One region of the Tepidibacter aestuarii genome, then DNA from elsewhere that is predicted to be linked to it. Evidence: a T-box and tRNA genes for the amino acid it is inferred to sense, from the RefSeq annotation. Region 1 holds a T-box; the other holds one or more tRNA genes.
What was found. A T-box is a leader RNA that pairs with one kind of tRNA and senses whether it is charged. The one in region 1 lies ahead of serS (serine--tRNA ligase), so its partner is inferred to be a tRNA-Ser.

Region 1 (8,963 bases):
AATCACCAAAGTTTTTATTCTAGATTCATTTATAGCCCCCAGACACATAATACACGGCTCCATAGTGACATATAATTTACATCCTATAAGCCTCCACCCTCCTAAAACTTTAGCAGCCTCTCTTATAGCGAGTATTTCTGCATGAGCTGTTGGGTCCTTCATTGTTTCTCTTAAATTATGTGCTCTTGCTATTATTTCATTATCTTTTACTATAATAGCTCCTATTGGAATCTCTTCTTTTAAATAAGCTTTATGAGCTTCTTTTAAAGCTTCTTTCATGTAAAAAGAATCTTTCATACTTCCTCCTAAGCTTATATTATACCTATAGGACTTAAATTTAACATCTTGTTTTATTGAAGTTGACAATTAATATAATATCATACTCATTGTAATTTTTCAACTTTTATTATCTTACTATTAATGTATATTATGTAATTTTATATATTTTATTCATAGTATAGGATTTGATATTCAAACCCTATACTATTTAAATTTTACTATTTAGTTATTTTTTCTACTCCACCCATATATCCTCTTAAAACTTCTGGTACTACTACTGAACCATCAGCTTGTTGATAGTTTTCAAGTACTGCTGCAAGAGCTCTTCCTATTGCAACTCCTGATCCATTAAGCGTATGAACATATTCTGCTTTAGCTTTTTTATCTCTTTTAAATCTCATTCCAGCTCTTCTAGCTTGGAAGTCTTCAAAGTTTGAGCAAGAAGATATCTCTACGTATCTATTATAACTTGGCATCCAAACTTCTATATCGTATTTAAATGCAGCTGTAAATCCTAAATCTCCTGTACATATCTTAACTACTCTGTAAGGAAGTCCTAATAATTGAAGAACTTTTTCTGCATCATTTGTAAGCTTCTCAAGTGTTTCATAAGAATCTTCAGGTTTTACAAAATGAACTAATTCAACTTTATTAAATTGATGTTGTCTTACAAGACCTCTTGTGTCTCTTCCTGCAGATCCTGCTTCTGATCTAAAGCATGGTGTATAAGCACAGTATTGTATAGGAAGAGTTTCTCCATCTATTATTTGATTTCTATGAATGTTTGTAACTGGTACTTCTGCTGTTGGAATTAAGAAATATTCTTTTCCTTCTAATTTAAACATATCTTCTTCAAACTTTGGAAGTTGACCTGTTCCAACAAAGCTATCTCTGTTAGCCATGAAAGGAGGTAATACTTCACTGTATCCAGCTTCTGTGTGAGTATCTAAGAAGAAGTTTATTAAAGATCTTTCAAGTCTAGCTCCTAAGTTTTTATATAATGTAAATCTTGATCCTGTTATTTTTGATGCAGTTTCAAAATCTAATATTTCAAGATCTGTTCCTATATCCCAGTGAGCTTTTGATTCAAAATCAAATTTCGTTGGTTCTCCCCATTTTCTGATCTCTACATTGTCGTCATCTGTTGTTCCTTGTGGAACATTTGGATTAGGCACATTAGGTATTCTCATTAAGTTATATTCTATTCTACCTTCTACTTCTTTAACTTTTTCATCTAGAACTTTTATTTCATCAGAAAGTTCTTTTAATTTGGCCATTATTTCAGTAGTATCTTTTCCTTCTTTTTTAAGCTTAGGAATTTCTTTTGATGCTACGTTTTGCTCGTTCTTCATCTTTTCAACTTCTTGTAAAATTTCTTTTCTTTGATCGTCTAATTCTAATACTAAGTCTAAATCAAAATCCTTTTCTCCACGTCTTGCCATAGCTTTTTTTATACCGTCTAAATCATTTCTTATTCTTTTTATATCTAACATTATTGTTCCTCCTTATATTTTAGTTTTATTTTTTATAAAAAATTCTTTACTTTAAAGACTTGAGTTGTAAACTTTTTTGAAATTCGTCTAGTTCTAAACACTGACTCATATCTCGTGTTGACAAAATATTATGTCCAAATTGGAAGTTATATAATTTTTTGTATATAAAAAAGCCCCCGTCCCTATAAAGGGACGAAAGCTTATATCTTCCGCGTTGCCACCCTGATTGGTTATTAAAAACCCTCTCAATGTCTTTAACGACGACCACCGTTCAAACCTACTTTATTTCAGCTTGACAGCTCCAGAATGGATTCAAAAGTAACTGACATGAGTTCTCACCAACCACTCACTCTCTGATGACAATTATCTTTTTACTAGTTTCTTTCACAGCTTTTTAAAATTATTATAAACTATTTGTTGTTTATTATACGCACTTTATCAAATTATTTCAAGTATAATTTGATATTTTTTCAAAAAATTTTAGAATAATCTACCTCAATTATCTAAATTTATTAAGAGATTCCATCCTTTTTAATAATTCTCACAATGCATCTCAAAGTATCCCTGTCCTACCTTACAAACTGGACATAGATTAGGTGCTGAGTCTCCTTCATGTATATATCCGCATACTCTGCACTTCCATAATGTCGTTTCTTTCTTTTCAAATACCTCATTATTTTTAACATTATCAGCAAGCTTTAAATATCTTTCTTCATGTTTTTTTTCAACTTTAGCTATCATGTTGAATGAAGCTGCAATGCTTGTAAAGCCCTCTTCCTTTGCTGTTTGCGCAAAATGTGGATACAACTTATCCCATTCTTCATTCTCTCCCATGGCAGCATATTTAAGATTTTCCAAAGTCGTATCTTTCCCAATAGGATATGTAGCAGCAACATCTACAGGTGCTGGGAACTCTTCTCCCTCTAATCCTTCTTTTATATGGTCAAAGAATATTTCTGCATGTATTTTTTCATTATCTGCAGTTTCTAAAAATAATTCAGCTATTTGATCATATCCTTCTTCACTTGCTATTTCAGCATAAAATGTGTATCTATTTCTAGCTTGAGATTCTCCAACAAAAGCCTTCATTAAATTTTCTAATGTTTTAGTTCCTTTTAACTTCATAAAAAATGCCTCCTCTTAATTTAAACTTCTATACAAAATTAAGTGTAGGCATTTTTTATATCTTTTATTCCATTTTATGGTTTATTTTTTCTACATTTAGTTGTTTATGATATACGACACTTTGAGGATACGGTATTTCTATTCCGTGTTTATCAAATTCATACTTTATCTTTTCCATTAAATAATAATACTCATCCCAATAATCAGATGTTTTAACCCAAGGTCTTGCAGCTATATTAATAGAGCTATCTGCAAGTTCTTGAACTCCTATTATAGGCTCTGGATCTTTTAGAACTTTATCATCTTCATCAAATACTTTTTTAATAATATTTTTTGCTGTTCTTATATCACTATCATAAGATATTCCAAATATAAAATCTATTCTTCTTCTATCTTGTAGTGTAAAGTTAGTTATATTATCTGATGTTAATTTAGAATTTGGGACTATTATAGTTTTATTATCAGGAGTTTTTAATATAGTGTTAAATATTTGAATCTCCTCAACACTTCCTTCTGTAGATGCTCCTTGTATATAATCACCTGTTCTAAATGGCTTAAATATAAGTATCAGTATACCAGATGCGAAATTTGATAATGTACCTTGGAATGCAAGCCCAACAGCAAATCCTGATGCCCCTAGAACAGCTACAAATGAAGTTGTAGACATTCCTAAGTTATTAAGTGCTGATACACTAACAAATACTACACACAGTACGTATACAAGCTGTGATACAAATGATATCAATGATTTATCTACATTAGATTTTGTTAAAAATCTTTTAGTTATATTTTTTACTTTTTTTGAAAAGAACATCCCAATTACTACTATAAGTATTGATCCTAAAATATTCATTCCATATTTAGCTATATCTACTTGAGCGTCTTGTAATATATTAACGGTCCTGTCTAGTAATGTCATATTTAATCTCCTTAAATTTTATTGATTCGCTAGCTTATTTAGTATATCTCCAAGTTCATTTAGATGTCTTCCATAAGCTTCAAAATCTCCATCTTTTAAACTACTTCCAGCTTTATTGTATAAATCATTAGCCTTCTTAATTAACTGATCTTTATCTAGATCCACATCAGACTCATCTGTTGTTTCATCTATTATAACATTTTGATTGTCTGATTTGAACATGGTATTTAATGCCTGTTCTAGAGTATCTTTCATAACAACCTTATCTTTATAGGCTACGAATATTTTTTCTACTGCCGGTATACTGTTTTGTGCATCTGATTTAATATATAAAGGCTCAACATACAGTATAGAGTTTTCAATAGGGATAGTAAGCAGCGTTCCTCTTATAACAGTAGAACCACCTGTATTCCATTGAGTTAAATCCTTAGATATTTCAGGATCTTTATCTATTTTTGCCTCTATCTGCTCTGGTCCTAATATATTTTTATCCTTAGGGAATTTATATACTATAAGCTGACCATATTTGTCCTCATCATTCCTTGCTACAAATAATGCGGTCATATTTTGTTTGCTCTGTGGAGTATATGGTATAGTAAGTAAAAACTCCGCCTCATCCTCATTAGGCAATCTGAAAGTTATATAGTTTGATTCTATATCTAAAGATTCACCTTCTTCTTGACTTTGAGTATTTTTAGATTTCTTAGCTACTTCCCACTTATCTTCCTTGTTATAAAACACCTCAGTATCTTTCATATGATAAGTCTCATATATCTTAGCTTGTATATCAAATATAGTTTGAGGATATCTTATATGGCTCTTAATACCTTCTGGCATATCATCCATAGATTTAAATAAATCTGGGAATATCTTAGCATAAGTATTTATCATAGGATCGTTTTTATCCGCTATATAAAAATCTGTAGTTCCATCATAAGCATCTATAACAACTTTAAATGAGTTTCTTATATAATTTATCCCGTTATTTGAGTATGGTTGAGAATATGGATATTTAGATGTATAAGTATACCCATCTATCATCCAGTACATCTTTCCTTCAGATACCACTAGATATGGATCATCATCAAATGATAAAAACGGAGCTATTTTTTGAACTCTTTTTTCTATATTTCTATTTAGTATTATCTTACTGTTAGAGTCTATACTTCCAGCAACTAAGAATTTTAAGCTTCCTTGATCTATACTGTATAATATTCTATTAAATAGAGTAAGATTTATACCTGCTTTTCCTCCATATTCAGAAAAAGCATTAGTTTCTCCTTTAGGATAATCAAATTCCTTTTCTGATGTATTTGTAACTATATAATCATTAGTAAGCTCTCCAAAGTATATCTCTGGTCTTTCAACATTTAATCCTTCGACTAAAGACACAGGAGGTATATCCTTTATAATCATCTTTGGCTCTCCACCAGGTGTTATTTCATTTACTGGCGACATAGTAAGCCCATATCCATGTGTATACTTTATGTGTTTATTAAGCCATGTTTGTGCTTGTTCATCTAATCTATTTTGATCTATCTCTCTAGCAGACAGAAATACTTGATTTAACTTACCGTCGATCATATATCTATCTATATCTACATCCTTAAAATTATAATAAGGTCTTAATGTTTGAATCTGGTTATAAGTCTCATTAGTAGGTCTATAATCATTTATACTTATATTTCGTATAGTCTGATCATTTTTTAATATATCTTCTATACTTATATTTTGTTCAGCTAAGAAATTTTCTTCTTTTACTTCGTTTAGATTGTATGCATTCTTAGTATAATCTATATTGTACTCTAAGAATTTCTTTTCTTTTGCTATCTCATTTGGAGATACTACGAAGTTTTGAACTCCAGTTTGTACTACAGAAGAACCTATACTTATAACGATTAGTATTATAGGACCTATAAGCAGTGTTCTTAGTCTTCTTTTCTTATAAGCTATTACAACAAATACCGCTGATACTAATGCTACTATAGCAGATACTCTGTACATCCATAGGTTTATATTAATATCAGTATAACTTGCACCATACGCTACTCCTCTTGGAGAATAAAGAAGTTCAAATGATGCTAAATAGCTCTTAATAGCTATTATTATAAAGAACGCAACCCCTATAACTGCTATTTGATTTAATGCAAGATTTACAACATTTTTTAATGTATCTCCTATATTAGACATATCATGTAAATTTCTAACATTGTCATCAAACTTATTTCCTTTCTTGAATGATGCTAACATTAGATAATATGCAATAGTTATTATAAACAAAAATACTAATAATCCTACTATTATGTTTAATATTTGATTTACTAAAGGCAACTTAAATACATAAAACGAAATATCATTATTGAATATAGGATCCTTTATATTGAATGATGTAGAATTTGTAAATTGAAGTATTTCCATCCATAAACTTGATGATATTCTCAAGCTGAAAAGTAAAGATATAATAATTGTTCCTAAGAAAGTTATAATCTTTATAGGCTTTTCCTCTTCTTTAGAAGTTACTACATTCATATGCAGATAATAACTTTTCTTTATTCCAATTAAATATATATATATTAGTACTCCTAGTATTAAAAATATAGGAACTGCTATATATAATTTTGAAAATATTTGCTTTATAAAAGTAGATGTATATCCTACTTCTTTAAACCAATTGTAATCGGATAGAAAAGTAATTATTTGAGAAAAAAATCCAACTACTGTAACTATCACTAATACAAGTAATGCTGTAAGTACATTTTTAGATTTACTCACATGTATCCCCCTTCCAAATTTTAAATTTATTACTCATGTTAAATATTTCATATATTAAATTTTATTACTAGTATACCAAAAAATATATTTATTATATACTCGATTTTAATATATAATAAATATATTTTTCGACTTATACGATTTTATACATGTTCTTATTAGATGAATTGAGTTTGAATTTATCAGAAAAAATAAAATTATCATACGTGAAAATCACAATTTGTAATTTACTGGGAAATTTTAAAATGCTAAGAATTATTTTTTAATTCTTCAAACATCCTTAATGACTAGAAAGAAGTTTAATTTCATAATTTATATCAGATGTTGATTTACGTATATCATCAAGTACACCATGTTCATAAGCAAATCATAAGCCATGGCATCACTATACATTGTTTTTTTACCTATTATATCTGATAATGATTTAAAATCTGACTCAGGTATATTTAGTTGATTCATAAGCCTTACATATTGAAGAGCACTTTCTGGTAATGCTTCTCCTTTTTGAATTGAAGGATTAGATTTATTTTGTATACATAGAAATCACCTATTTTATACTTATAACTTCATTATATATAGTTTTAAATGATTCTTCATTATCCAATATATCTTCAATTTCTTTTTTATTAAATAATGTATATGATTCTTTTAGATGGTATCTACAATAACCATTCTTTCCATATTTATTAAGTAAATGATCATAAATATCTTCATATATCTTATTATCGTTTTTTAATATTTCACAAGTATAATTCTTATGTGCATAATGATATGATCTTTCTATCATTATCTCAATAGGGTCTGTTCCATCAGCATCACTTACTATACAGCTATATACTGAAGAAGGTGTTTCTTTTGAAGATGTTCTGTGCTCCCTGCAACCTACAGCAATTATATTAATCTCTTCATCACTAAAAAATGTTTTAAGTTTATCATCATTTCTTACAAATATTTCAGATTCTATATGATGGTTCTTTCTATCACCTGAAGCTAATCCAACATCATGATATGCTGCTATAGCATATACTAAATTTTCATCTATATTATTAAAAAAGCTTGAAAGCTTAATAGATTTTTCTATAACATCTCTTGCATGATCAATAGTATGAGCATCATCAAGATTATAATATAGTGGTAAGATATTTTCTTCAATATAATTTTTAAGTTCTTTATTTATCATAAATTCCTCCTAAAAAAATATTATTCATTACAATACATTTGTATTTCTATATAAAAATCTCTAATTATTACAATAACAAATATAATTATAACAGTATTTAATTAAGAGTATATAATTTTTGATCTTCTAAAATAATAATTTCAACACAAAAAAGCTAATCCTTAAATTTATTTTAAGAACTAGCTTTTTTATGTTGATCTGTTATGTGAACTATTCATTCTTTGGTGGACTCACTCCTTTGTTTTTAATATTCTTTAATTATTTTTAATTTTATATATTTTTCTTCAATCACCCCTTCTATAAATCTTAATTTCCTTATATTTCAATCTATTTTCTTTGGTGGTATCATCTCCTGTTCTTTATGTATTTGTTAATAATATTATATCATAAATTTCATAGATTTCAATGGTTTTTTTAGAATTTTCTGAAAATTATTTTTTAGTTATCTATTGTTTATTTATTTGAAATATATTTTTCGTTAAATGCACCTAAAATACCTGCAAGTACTGCTCCAAATGCATTAAATATTAAATCCAAATTAGTATCTAATAAGCCATGCTGATTTTTAGTATTCATTATAATATCTAAAATAAATTCTCCACTTTCTAAAAAAGCTCCACCGGTAACACCTATAGACATTAAAATAATAAAAATGAATATTTTAGATTCAGAAAAAAATTTAATGCTTAAATCAAGCATTGAATAAAATAAAAGTGAAAATGCAAATGTTCCAAATATATGTAGCGCTTTATCAAACCAAATAGAGTTTTGATATAGATTGAAATATTGACCTACTACATTATGTAGTATATACGCTATAATAACCAATGCCTTTATATAACTTTTTATCATCTTTTTATTTTTATTTTCGAAATAAATAATGAACAAGTAGCTAACATATATCATTATTGAATTATAAATAAAATTATATTCTTTTTTAATTAAGAACCCAATCACTACTAAAATCATAATTATTGAAAAAGAAATAGTTAAAAATCTTGAACTTCTATCTTTTTTAATCATAAACAAAATACACCTTTCAAATTTTATTATTAATTTTATCTTTTGTTTTTTTTTGATATTCATTCTTAAAATATAGAAATTTTTTATAAATTTTATATTTATTTTTAAATATAGTTATACAAACGCAAAAAAATCAACTTCAAAATAAACTACCTTAAAGTTGATTTTTAAG
Region 2 (8,963 bases), 1.6 Mb from region 1:
TATTAATAATATAGATGGAGAACAGTTAAATCAATTAGAGAGTTTAGAAAATTATTATACAAAAAACTATGGACATCGAGGAGAGTGCTTATTAAGAAAACTAAGCATGATAAGGAATGATCTATATTAAGTAGAACTAGAGTTACTACTTTATTATTTTAATTATTTTCTTCTGAAATATTTTCAATCTCATTATTACCTAAAATACATCCTTTTTTTAATTGGATATGTTTGATTAATAATAGATAGAATTTTAAAAAATACATGTGTAAATAAAAATACACTATTCACAATGTGAGTAGTGTATTTTTGATGTTGATATAAAGATTCTCTGCACAGAAAATATTTATATCATAAAGCACATAATTAGACGCGAAACCTCGAAAGCCTTTAAATTATTTTTAGATTTCACAAAGAATTAACAAAAGCATATTAATTTTAAAATTAAACTAAGTTTTCTACATTAATCTTATAATAATCGATACTTACTCTATAAGTTTCGTTTTCTCAACTACTGTAAGTACTTTTTCCAGTTTCTAAAATTGTAGCAGTTTTTTTGCAGAGATATTTTTTTCTATCTTTTAAATTTTGAAGATAGTCGGTTATCAAAAATTTAAGTATCAATTGGAAAATATATAATCTAAATCTAAAGACTCATAGATTGATTTCAAGCTTTTTTTAGATTAAACTTGTGCTCTATTGAGTCAAAATAGAAATTAAGACTCCCACCAAAACTGATCTGAACTGGTGGAAGTAGAGAGAAAGAAATCATGAAGTTTATGGGGGCGTGTAACTTCTTCTAAGATTAAGGTTTTAAGGAATTACCTTATCTAAATCATTGACAAAAATTTAAAATATATAAACAAGAGTAGGTGAAAAAAATGAGTTTAAATAAGGTTTTAAAGCGATATGGCAAAATTAGAAATCAATAAAAAATGCAGGGTTAATTACCCTGCAAAAGTTAGATATACACCGACACCAGAAATAAAGCAACCTATAGCCATGTAGAATACAGACGCTATTTTATCTCCAACTATTTTTCTCATAACTTTAGCTTTCCTGTTTTCCCAAAAAAAAGCAGGTTTTTTAACAGTAGCTATAATTGTGTATAAACCAATTAATATAAATAGCACAGACATTTTTGGATACCTCCTTATATTTTAACAACATTAGCAATTTTAACATTTACATACATATTATTACAATGGTTCCTAAGAACTAAGAAGTAAGTAGATGTTAAGTATATGAATATTTAGAATGCTATTTTGTGTTTATAAAAACACAGGATTGAAATCAGATTCTCGCTCACTCAAAAAATAAAATGATAGAATAGCATAGAGGTGAGAAAATGGAAAATAAGATAATTAGTAAAATTAAGAAATTATTTGCTTTAAGTGAAAGTTCGAATGAGAATGAAGCGAAAGTAGCACTAATTAAAGCGCAAGAGCTTTTGGCAAAGCATAAGCTTTCAATTAAAGAAATTAAGGAATATCAAGATACAAAAACAAATGTAATAGAGAATAAGACGAATGTAAGTTTTACTAAAGCAAAATGGAAAGGCAGATTAGCTTACGTTATAGCAGAAAACTTTGGATGCTATAGTTACTTTAAAACAAGGAGAAATAATACAGTTGCTTTTATGGGAAAAGATGAAGATGTAACAGTATGTACTATTGTTTTAGAGTATGCTATTGATTGCATAAATAATACTGTTAAAAAATTAAAGTATCAATATTATAAAAAATATAATACAACTAAAGGATTAGAAAATGATTATGCTCTAGGATTCATAGCAGGATTAGAAAATGCATTTGAAAAGCAAAAAATATCTAATCAACAATGGAATCTAGTATTAGTTAAAGACCCAGCTGTAATTGATAGATATAACGATATGAAATTTAAGGGAAGCGTGAATACAAGTACAAAATTTAAAGGATTTAACCAAGTTTATGAACAAGGTGTTGAGGATGGAGAAAAATTCAGTGTAACTGATAAAATTGCAGAGGTAGAAGAAAAAATACTTATAGGTTTATAGTAACTCCTATTGCATTATTTATGCTCAATTTATCCTATTTAATGCACGAAAATATTAAGGATTTAGGGGAATGGACGGCTGCAATATGGAGATATTATTCTTTTCCTTTTGAGGTGATTATACCTATTGTTATATGGATTTTCATTGAAATAAAAAACAAGCGAATAAAAACGTAATTATATTAAATAGTAATTTAAATAGAAAGAGGTGAGAGGTTGATACAAGCACAGAAATATAAGTATATATACTTTTATAACAACGAGATAATATAAGTAAAAAGCAGCATGAGTCCGATTGAATATTGAAATCATGTTGCTTAGGGGTTTGTTTTTACTGTCTACTTGACAGGGATATTTTTATGGTAGCTACCTCTTTTTTTATGCAATAAATTTCATTTTTATATAGAAATATCATCTTCAACTTTAATAATCATGACATTATTATTAATGTATATATTTATAATTTCTATCTTGTACTTTTTTCTTAATTCTTCAGCTAATTTATCTTCTAACTCTCTTATAGTTTTACATCCGTACTTAATTAAAGTTTCTTTCAAATTGTATTTTTTATAAAATAGTATTTTTCCCATTTTAAACCCTCCTTATAAATGTAAAAATAAATATAAAAATAAATATATGAACTATCAATATAAAATAGAACACATTTTAATTTCCAATAGATTTTGCATTTAAAATATTTTGACTTAATATCTTTTGGGCTTCTTTGCTTCCTATTATCAATTCAATTAAAACAATCCAGTATTAAATTGTAAAATAAAAAAGCATAGAATGATCTATACTTAGTTATCTTAATGAACTAATAATTCTAATTGCTCATATTCATTTATAAGTTTACGATCTACTTCCCTTACTTTTTAAGATTATCATCTATAGCATTTCCCAAAACTTAAACATATTTATTAGCCCTTGTTTCACATTCTGAACCTTCACTAATTAACAAAATTTCAAAAGTTAAAACAGTATGTTTATAATTTTTATTTTATATTGGATATATCCAAAAAAATGATCCAAAAATTAACACAACTACACTGATTATTCCTACTTTTTTTTATCACATCTACATTATATTATATAGATATGTAATGTGTGATTCCTTTATATTCTATTGTTGTTTCATTTACAGTTACATTAATATCAAACTAACATAAATCAGATTGAGACAAGCACTTTAATAAGCTTTCTTTGTTTATACAACTTTAATCATTTGCTTAAGTTTAAAATAAATATTATTAAATTTTGAATAGGTTTATGAGAAAAAATTGTAGCTTTCAGTAAGTATAAAATGAGTATACAATTGAAAGGTAGTGATACGAAATATAAATAGTAGGTATTTTAAAATTCTGAATAAAAACTATTAAAAAGTATGAAAAAAATGTTGACTCATGGAGAAAAACCTAGTAATATATATACTTGTGAGTAGCTAAATAAGACCTATTAGATTAGTCGGTAGAGCCCCTAATTCTTAATCAGGGTGTTCTGAGTTTTAGTATAGGATGGGTCAACAAATGTGGAGGGGTGTCCGAGTGGCTTAAGGAGCTGGTCTTGAAAACCAGTGACTCCGAAAGGGGCCGTGGGTTCAAATCCCACCTCCTCCGCCAATAATTGGGCTCATAGCTCAGCTGGGAGAGCACCTGCCTTACAAGCAGGGGGTCACAGGTTCGAGCCCTGTTGAGCCCACCAATTATGACCTGGTAGTTGAGTTGATTAGAATGCCAGCCTGTCACGCTGGAGGTAGAGGGTTCGATTCTTATCACCAGTTCGAAATAATCTTGGCCCCTTGGTCAAGCGGTTAAGACACCGCCCTTTCACGGCGGTAACAGGGGTTCGATTCCCCTAGGGGTCACCAATGCCAAGGATACATTAAATAAAACCTCAAGAATTATATTCTTGAGGTTTTTGTTTTTAAAATCAATACTGATGAAGTTCGTGTAAAATTTCTTTACTGGTTTAGATTTGTGTTCTATTATATAGATTATCATTTATGTTGTTCATCTCAATTTCTTTTTAGTAAAGAAAACATAATTGAATCTTGATAGTTATCTCTAAAATAAGCATATCAACTGACGTATTTTTGTTGCTATATAATATAATATTTTCTTGTGAAATTTCAAAAATTTCTCTATTTCTAAAAATACATTCTATTATTTTATTATTGTGCTATATTATATACTTAAGCAAGATTAAGATTTAAAATTATATAACGGTCTAATAACATCTATAATATTTATAGTGTCTTTTGTGTTTTCTACTATTTCTTCGATAGGCTTATAGGCCATAGGTGCTTCATCTATAGTAGATTCTCTAACCGATGTAGTCCACACATCTTTCATAGACTCTTTGTATTCATTTATATTGAGCAATTGTTTAGCTTTACTTCGGCTCATTAATCTTCCAGCTCCATGAGGTGCAGATTCGTTCCAATCTTCATTTCCTTTTCCTGTTGCAATAATAGACCCATCTCTCATATTTATAGGAATAATTACTTTTTCATTTTTTTTAGCTGAAATGGCTCCTTTTCTAAGAATCATATTTTCTAAGTCAATGTAATTATGAATAGTTTGGAACTTGCTTAATTTTTCATATTGTAAATTTAAACATTCTTCTATAATTCTTTTTGCCATTAGTTCTCGGTTTAGATTAGCATATTGTTGTACAATTTTCATGTCATGTAAATAATCATTCATTAATTTTCCTTTTAAATAACATAGATCTTTAGGAATTTCACTTTCTTTGATATATTCTTTTTGTAATTGTTTTAAAGCATTTTGAATTTCTTTACGTTTACCTTGTTTTTTATAATTATTAATTAATTTAGATTTTTCATCTTCATATTTCTCATTTAATCCATTGTGATAATCATATGCTTTGTTTTGATAATATGTTGCCACTTGTTTTCCTAAATTTCTACTTCCACTATGAACCACTAGATATTTTACATCGTTTTTATCAACATTAAGCTCTATAAAATGATTTCCAGATCCAAGGCTTCCTAAAGCTCTGTTAAATTCTTTTGCTGATTTTGGCAGATCTCTAAAGCAAATTAGATTAGATATACTATTTTTAAAATCTGTTTGTGCATGTTGATTAATAGCATATCCAAAAGGGATGTTTGTTCTAATAAATTCATCTAGTTTAGAAAACTCTAAATGAATATTTCCCAACTCTACACAGATCATGCCACAACCAATATCTACACCAACAAGATTTGGAACAATTTTATCTTGTATAGTCATTGTCGTTCCTATTGTACATCCTTTTCCTGCATGAGTATCTGGCATTATTCTTACTCTACTACCATCTATAAATTCTTGATTTAGCAAGTCAGTTATTTGATTAATGGTTTCTTGTTCAATAGTATCTATAAAAATCTTTGCAGTATTGTATTTCCCTTTGATTTCTATCATGAACTTTCATTCCTTTCAACAAATAAAATTTTTTATATACCGATAAGATTATTTTAATATATATTTATGAATTGTTATATAGATATCACGTATTATTCTATTGAGTGAATTTTTTATTACAAGGTTATATTGGTTATTAACTGTAAAAAAAATACAATTGAATAAAGTGTTTAGAAATATAGATATATGAATATAATTAAAGAATTAAAAAGGGTTTAACAAAAGGAAAATATTTTAGGAATAAGTAATTTCTATATTTCCAGGGGAAAAATAAAGATAACAACAACTATCATGGAAAAGTTAAATCAAAAAATGGAATAGTAGTTGATCATATTGAAGTATTAGATGTGCAATGTAAAAATAAGAACAGACTATAATTAGGAATATTTAGAAAATTAAGAAAAAATAAATATTTCTCAGGAAATAATAGAGAATAGAAACTTTAATATACTATATCTTGGGAAAATATTTTCGCGAGATATAATATATTTTGTGCAACTTAGAAAGAAACTATATATAAGAATTGGAAGGATAAACATATTAGAAAAGAAGATCCTGGAAATTTAGAATAAGATAGATAGAATAGATAAGAAATTAGATGTTCTTATGAGGATGAAAGAAGAATAATTAAGTTGAATAGGTAGTCTACAATGGTGGTGGATTAATTACCACAGTTCTTAGCGAGCAATGGCAATATAATATCGTAGAAAAATGAGTTAATCTAACATAATTAGCTATTGAAAAGGTTGTAAGGTTGTTATATTCTGTCTATTAAAATAAAAGAATTGTCTAATTTAATCTTAGTAAAAAAGAAAAATATATCTTTATGTAGAAATATGCATTGAGAAGGGATGAAATTAAATAATTTAGGCTCTAATGAACTGACTCAAAAAAATTATACAAAATAGCTCTTGAGGACTGAAGACTATATTGAACAGAGATCATTCCTTTTAACTCTAATCATTTTCTAAATATAATTTAAAGTTAAATGAATTAATAATTTGAGCAAGTCAATACTTATATATACAACAAATATAGGAGGTACTTTTATGAAAAATATAAATAAAGAAGTAGATTTTTCAATATTTAGTGGAGTTTCTAACCTAATAAATAATATTGATACTTTAGATGAGGATGAACTAGAGTATTTAGAACAAATGGTAGATCATTATATAAAAAACCATGAAACACAAGGGGAGTGTTTGTTGGAAACTTTGAGTATGATAAAAGAAAATAGACATAATTATAAAAATATAAATTGTATAGAACCTAGTAATAATCAAAAAAATTAAAGTGGTAAAAATAACAACATATGAAATAGAATAATTCAGCTAAAACTACATAAAATTATAGTAGCTAATTTAAACTCGATATTTTATTTTACATTAAAAAAGTAACTCTTAAGTGAGTTGCTTTTTTGATTTTTTGAACTAAAAGCAATTGAGTTGTTTTTATACATAAATATTATATGAAAAAATAATAGTATTAATGTTTTATGCTATAATAAATAAAATGTTATGTAGAAGTATTTAAAAATAAGGGGGAAGGTTTATGAAAGCTAATATTAATAATAATGAAAATAATATTAAAGTAATAGAAAGAATGAATAATGAAAATGTGTCTATTGAAATTTTAGAATTTGAAGAATTAAGAGGTGGAAGTAATGTATCAAGTTCAATAATGCTATCTTTTATGAAAGATTCAAATATTAAACTTAGACAAGTGAAAATAACATTAAATAATACTCAAATTAGATTAGAAGCAGGAGCTTTAAGTTACTTAAAAGGTAATATAGAAATGAATAATAAAATTGGAGGAATTATGGGGCTTGGTAAAAAGTTCTTAAAAGGAAGTGTTACAGGAGAAACAACATTTAAGCCAAAATATTCAGGAACAGGAGAAATTTATTTAGAGCCTAGTTTCGGTCATTATGTGATTATAGAGCTTGAAAATGAAGAGGTTATTGTTGATGATGGAGTATTTTATGCTTGTGAAGATAGTGTAGAAGTTGGAGCAGCTATGCAAAAAAATGTATCATCAGCAGTGCTTGGTCAAGAGGGACTTTTTCAAACTAAACTTTGTGGAAGCGGATTTGTAGTTCTTGAAGTCCCTGTGCCTAAAGAGGAAATAATAGAGCATGAATTAAATAATGAAACACTAAAAGTAGATGGAAACTTTGCTATACTCAGAACTGGAAATATTAATTTTACAGTTGAAACATCTTCTAAATCATTAATAGGTTCTGCAACCAGTGGAGAAGGATTATTGAATGTATTTAGAGGAACAGGAAAAGTATGGCTTATACCAACAAAGCATGTTTATAGTAATTTAACTAATTTTGGGCTTTATGGAATGACTAATCCTGGAGGGAAATCAAATACTAAAGCATAGTCTTTTAAACACTATCTGTTTTTTATTGGATATCTTTTATGCAAATTAAGTATAATAAGTTGAACTTTAAATCAAAAAAGGTGATTGATTAAATCACCTTTTTTCAAGTTATCTCAATGTATGTAATTACTTTAAACTTTGCTTTTATTAAAATACTCCCAATTCTTTTTCTTTTGATGTCTTTTCTATTTCTACACATTGAATTGAATCTATGTCTATATATATCTTCTTTTTATTACCATTATCAGATATAACAATACATTCTTCTTCGAATGTAATAACGTCTTCATTATCAGCTGTTATATCTTTCCCAGTATAAAAGTTAATAATTTTAAAAGTTTCTTGTAATACTTTTTCTAATTGTTCTTTTTTCATAAATTTTCCTCCTTTATATAAATAAAAAATATATTTAAAGTTGCCTTTTAATTATTGTTTGCTGAAATAGATTTTGTTTCTAGTTGGATATTTTTATAGTCCTTGATAGTAGATCTTATGTAATTCTTTTGTTCAATGGATAGATAATTAGAATTGTATTTAAGCTGATTTTCTAGTTTATCAATTGAAAAGTCTAAAGAGTTTATAAGTATTTGGAGTTTATCAGTATACATAAAAACCTCCATGGCTCAATTATATATTTTGATTATGGCCATTAATTTAAATGTTATGCTTATTGTTGAAAAGTTTTTGAGGGAAAAGGGATTTATTCTTATCAAGGAATTTGAAGATACAGTTATTAAAATAGCTTGTATAAATAGAGATTAGAGGAATTAATAATATGTTTAATGATACAGAGAAATGTGGCCTGTATGTAGGTTATACAGAAGCTATATGTCTTAGAAATATAATAGGTATTCTACTTTTATAGCTTATTGTAAATAGAGTCATTGGAGATATAGTGTATTATGAAAATGAAATGATACATAAAAAAATAGTTTATACATTTTAGAAAATATAATAAAATAGAACAGTAAAAAAACTATAGAATGTATAAGGTGAATAATTAATGAACAACAAAGAAAATAATGTAAAAGAATTTTATCTGGATTTTTTGAATGGACATAGTTATATAATGGTAGATACAAAAAGAAATATAGTATATGAAAAGCCTTCTGG

Region 2: it encodes a tRNA-Ser, which carries the amino acid that the T-box ahead of serS (serine--tRNA ligase) is inferred to sense. The anticodon was not compared.

Annotation. Positions count from the first base shown of each region.
Region 1 covers NZ_OW235315.1:3,479,467-3,488,429, forward strand. Annotated here, with positions in the region: gene M2214_RS17175 (nucleoside deaminase) at 1-297, opposite strand, end outside; gene serS (serine--tRNA ligase) at 498-1,772, opposite strand; T-box leader at 1,958-2,169, opposite strand; gene rbr (rubrerythrin) at 2,304-2,897, opposite strand; gene M2214_RS17190 (mechanosensitive ion channel family protein) at 2,962-3,816, opposite strand; gene M2214_RS17195 (UPF0182 family membrane protein) at 3,835-6,588, opposite strand; gene M2214_RS17200 (hypothetical protein) at 6,901-7,047, opposite strand; gene M2214_RS17205 (HD domain-containing protein) at 7,136-7,768, opposite strand; gene M2214_RS17210 (hypothetical protein) at 8,222-8,791, opposite strand.
Region 2 covers NZ_OW235315.1:1,435,137-1,444,099, forward strand. Annotated here, with positions in the region: gene M2214_RS07090 (hypothetical protein) at 1-130, shown strand, start outside; gene M2214_RS07095 (hypothetical protein) at 948-1,139, opposite strand; gene M2214_RS07100 (DUF2786 domain-containing protein) at 1,349-2,035, shown strand; gene M2214_RS07105 (hypothetical protein) at 2,433-2,624, opposite strand; tRNA gene M2214_RS07110 (tRNA-Ser) at 3,565-3,653, shown strand; tRNA gene M2214_RS07115 (tRNA-Val) at 3,660-3,735, shown strand; tRNA gene M2214_RS07120 (tRNA-Glu) at 3,827-3,901, shown strand; gene M2214_RS07125 (RtcB family protein) at 4,236-5,459, opposite strand; gene M2214_RS07130 (hypothetical protein) at 6,509-6,751, shown strand; gene M2214_RS07135 (AIM24 family protein) at 7,011-7,850, shown strand; gene M2214_RS07140 (hypothetical protein) at 7,998-8,225, opposite strand; gene M2214_RS07145 (hypothetical protein) at 8,273-8,458, opposite strand; gene M2214_RS07150 (hypothetical protein) at 8,854-8,963, shown strand, end outside.